Regions from separate parts of the Oceanobacillus sp. AG genome, predicted to be linked through region 1. Evidence: predicted binding sites of a transcription regulator. Region 1 holds the regulator's gene; the other holds the start of a gene.
The links. The regulator LexA, encoded in region 1, represses DNA repair genes until DNA is damaged. The targets are predictions, from matches to a motif close to CGAACATATGTTCG.

Region 1 (2,417 bases):
ACAAGCAATACAACTTGTCTCATTTAAGGTTTTCATTTTGCAGGTCGCTATTTTGTTCATACTCTTGATAACGACGGTGGACGGTTGCTTTTGAAATATTATACCCCAAGCCATTTAATGTGCTTGTGATTTCCCCGAAAGTAAGTTTTTTATCGCGAAGACGTACAATTTCCTCAAGCGGCACTTCCAATCTTTCTCTCCCCGGTGCTTTTCCGATATTTTTTAAATTATTTCTCGGATTATATCCATCTTTTACTGCCCGTTGCATTCCACGTTTAATTTTCAAATTATGAATTTTCCTTTGGTATTCCTCGACAATACCGACAATCTGTAAAACCATAGAATCTGATTCTGATAATTCCAGCTCTCCATCATGAATCGCTGTGTATATAGAAATATTTAACTTTTGTAATTGATGAAACAGGGCTATTTTCGTATTCCCTCTACCTAGTCTCGTTTCATCTTGAATTAATAGGCATTCCGCTTCCTCATTTGAAAAATGTTCAAGCATTTCAAAGATACCGTCCCTATTAATCTCATAACCACTCACCTGCTCTTCAATACATGTAACGACATCCAATCCTTGTCGGGTCGCTAGTTCATACAATTCTTCTTTTTGCCTAGCGAGTGATGATTCCTGTTCTTTTTTATCTGTGCTTACTCTACAATAGATGACTGCTTTCACGATTCGATTTCTCCTTCTTGGGTGATTAAGCATTGGCAATGAGAGAGAAATATAAGAATACCAAAGTTAAGATGAAACCGACAGTAAAGAATATATCTTCTTTTGAATACTTCGCAAATAATCTATTGAACATAGTTAAATCCCTCCACTTTTTTAGAACTTTTGTTCTAGAACGTATTATCGCACGAACAAGTGGTCCTGTCAACAGTTTTTTTCGAACGAACGTTTGCATAATCTTTCTTACGATGGTAAACTAGTAATAATAAATCCTATGTAAGAGGTGATAAATAGATGACAAAAGTTTCTAAAAGACAACAGATGATTTTAGATTTTATAAAAAAAGAAGTTCATGCAAAAGGTTATCCACCATCCGTTCGAGAAATCGCTGTGGCTGTCGGACTTGCATCGAGTTCAACCGTTCATGGACACTTGGAAAGATTAGAAGCAAAAGGGTTTATCCGTCGTGACCCGACTAAGCCAAGGGCCATTGAAATATTAGATCAAGACGGTGAAGGGAATATTCCGAAAAATACAGCTCGTTATGCTCCAGTAATCGGTAAGGTTACTGCTGGAATACCCATTACCGCTGTTGAAAATATCGAGGAGTATGTCCCTGTGCCGAGTTCACATGCGAGCCCGGATGATAATTTATTTGTCCTTGTCATTGAAGGTGAAAGTATGATTGAAGCTGGTATTCTTGAAGGTGACATGGTCATTGTAAAACAGCAGAACACGGCTAATAATGGAGATATCGTTGTAGCGATGACAGATGATGACGAGGCAACGGTGAAGCGTTTCTTTAAAGAAGAAAAAATGATTCGCTTGCAACCAGAAAACGCTACAATGGAACCATTATTTTATGAAAAGGTTAGTATTTTAGGTAAAGTAATCGGATTATACAGAGATATTCATTAAAAAACATCTGATCTTCGCATTCGGTGCAAAGATCAGATGTTTTGTTTACAAGATTAATAGGATGTTAAATATTGTTCGCGCTCCCAAGGATGAACTGTATTATTAAACATTTGCCACTCATATTCTTTTGCTTCCACATAATTTTGATAGAGATGTTTTCCTAGTGCCTGAATAATGACAGGGTCTTTTTCCATCTCATCAAGCGCTTCTTTCAATGTGGCTGGTAAATCTTTCACTCCATTTTCTATTCTTTCTTTTTTCGTCATTGCATAAATGTTCTGGTCAACTGCTTGTGGTGGTTGTAATTTATGTTCGATCCCGTCTAGGCCTGAAGCAAGCAAGACAGAAAGTGCCAAATATGGATTTGATGCCGGATCCACACTTCTTACTTCAACACGTGTACTCACACCTCTTGAACTTGGTATCCGTAATAACGGACTCCGGTTCGAACTGGACCAAGCTACATAACAAGGTGCTTGGTAACCTGGTACGAGCCGTTTATATGAGTTTACAATTGGGTTTGTCACTGCAGTGAAGTTAGTTGCATGTTCCAGAAGCCCAGCGATAAATTGGCTAGCTATATCCGTCAATTGGCGTTCACTTGCTTCATCAAAAAACATATTTTCACCGTCTTTAAACAGGGACATGTTGACATGCATCCCTGATCCGTCTACACCAAATAGTGGTTTCGGCATAAATGTCGCGTGCAGATTATGTCTTCTTGCGACCGTTTTAACGACAAGCTTAAACGTTTGGATATCGTCCGCGTGACGAACAGCATCCGAGTATTCAAAGTCAATTTCATGTTGTCCTGGTG
Region 2 (2,417 bases), on a different contig from region 1:
TCGAAAAACAATTGAAGCAGCACTCGAAGACTTCCCCGTTTCACATTATCTTGGGAAAATCTCCAAAGAAGATTTCATTAATTTGATTTATTAAAAACTTAAACTCCTAGTCAATGAGCTGCTGATTCCTTTTATTCAGCGTGAGTGTGTGCGACTTACTTCTGGAGGTCCGCAGTCCAGACACCTCTCGCTTTCCGCGGGTTGCTGGTGTGAACAAGCCAGACACTTACGTTGGATGAAAGTGATTAGGGAGATTTGAGTTAATAGACCTTGACGAAGATGGAATGTCTAGGTCTTTTTTTGTTTTAAAAATTGATTATGTAATGACAAATCTATCAGTTTGTTGGTTTTTTTTCTAAAAATTTGGTTTTATGTCTTTCTTTTTTAATGGGTCTTTGTTATTATATGTTCAAGCCACTTTCTTTTTCTCATGGAAAGGAAGTTTCTAAATGAATGCAAAAATATTTACCTCTTCTCATGAAATCAGTCCGTTGACAATGGCTATTATCGCGAGCCGTGATAAAGAGGGCAGACTCATCAGTTATATCTTGGATGAGTCGGCAGAGTACGTTAGCGACAAATCCCCAAGTAAACTCATCGATGAAGCCTGCATGTTCTTCGGGAGCAGTTTGAAGGGAAGGCAGGAAGGAAGCCGCGTCATTAGCGGGTTCACCCATAAAGTTCCTGTTTCCATTGATCCCGCAAGTGGTATGTATTTCCTGCCTACATACTCCCCGACAAGCCCAAAGTGTTCTTGGCTCTCTCATTCCCATGTTGATGACGTGATACCGTTAACTGAAGGAGACACCGAAGTACTTTTTATCAATGGAAAAACAATCACCCTTGATGTGTCTTACGGTTCGTTAACCAATCAGGTACGCCGAACAGCCCAGTTCCGTTATAGATTGAATAGCCGTTTACACTATATGGGGAAAGGGATGATAGCCGAGACCCCGAATCCATTTGACGCGCCGAATATTTTTAAGAATGAACGCGATTAGAGTCGGTCTCAAGCGCTTGAATGAGATGTTCTTTGATAATCAGTTCCACTTTTTTGCGGATGGAAGGATTGAAATAGTTCCGTTTTTCCTCTCTGCCTTGGCAAAGAAACAGAAAAGAGGAGAAGGAATCATTTTTGTTTAGCGTAATGACTTCTATATTTTGTTTCTTCATCTTGAATTTTAAGCCCCTTCGCTCTTCTAACGCCAAAGACTCCATTTTCTTCAAAAGTTCCAGATAGGGCGCTTTAATTTTAAACGGCCCTTCGTCAACATGCTGGATGTCTTGTCTCATTACAACAATTGCCATCGAAAGAAATAGGAAACGGGAAGCGATTGCGTATTCCTCTTCCGTAATAAATCGCATGAGCCATCCTCCTTTAAGAGAACATGTGTTTGCTTTAGTTTATTATACGACAAACTTGAAAAAAATACTATAATAAAAGAGAAAAAAGAAAGTGGCAAAATTTAGTGATGTTAAACTAGGATATTTCTGAAAGATAACTTAAACTATAAGAAACGTGTTCATCTATGCTGAGGAGAATGGGCTTACATGTACTTATTATCAACGACCATTACATTTCAAAATTGGAGAACGAAATTACAAAATGAAGAAATTGAGGAATTTATTCAACAACTATTGAACCAGTATGAAGGATTAGGCCCTTTACCAGGAATTTTATTGCCTTTTATTGAAGCGCTCTTGCCATTTTTACCGCTTATGGTATTTGTCTTGGCGAATGCTGCTGCTTATGGTTTATTGAAAGGTTTTCTCTATTCATGGATTGGTGCTTGTGTTGGTGCGATTCTTGTTTTCTTGCTCATGCGAAAGTTATCAAATGCTGAATGGGTGGAACGAAAGATTAAGCAAAACAAACAAGTCTCCCGGGTGACGAGCTGGGTAGAACGGCATGGCTTTGGACCATTGTTTCTTTTACTTTGTTTTCCATTTTCTCCATCTGCAATAATTAATATTGTCGCAGGCTTTTCAAGGATTAGCGCACAGCAGTTTATTCTGGCTGTGCTGCTCGGGAAAGCGGTGATGATATTCTCTATCGCTTACGTCGGATCAAGTATGATGGAATTTGCCAAAAACCCGATGAAAACAATCGTCGTACTCATCGGAGTGGGGTTATTCTGGTTCATTGGCAAATACCTAGAAGGCCGATTACAGCGCAAAGTAATGGAGAAAAACTATCCAAAAAGAACAAACTAAAAATATAGGAGCAGGCTTATATCTCTGGTAAACTAGAGATATAAGCCTTTTGCTTTATACTCGGGTTCGGGAGGCTCAACACACCTGCGCTTTCTGCGGACGGCTGATGAGCTCCTTCTGAGGCGGAGGCGCCTTGCGATGTCTCATTGCTGCCTCTTTTCCTGCAGGAACCTCTGGGGTGTTAGACTCGCTCCCAGTAAAAA

Region 2: the regulator LexA is predicted to act here: its motif matches at 1,384-1,397, upstream of GN217_RS01535 (YhjD family protein).

What each region holds. Positions count from the first base shown of each region.
Region 1 is NZ_WOWT01000015.1:34,795-37,211, reverse strand. Features, by position in the region: gene GN217_RS09555 (YneB family resolvase-like protein) at 20-685, opposite strand; gene lexA (transcriptional repressor LexA) at 977-1,600, shown strand; gene glnA (type I glutamate--ammonia ligase) at 1,654-2,417, opposite strand, start outside.
Region 2 is NZ_WOWT01000003.1:44,365-46,781, reverse strand. Features, by position in the region: gene lplA (lipoate--protein ligase) at 1-94, shown strand, start outside; gene GN217_RS01540 (competence protein ComK) at 450-1,001, shown strand; gene GN217_RS01535 (YhjD family protein) at 982-1,365, opposite strand; gene GN217_RS01530 (TVP38/TMEM64 family protein) at 1,552-2,214, shown strand.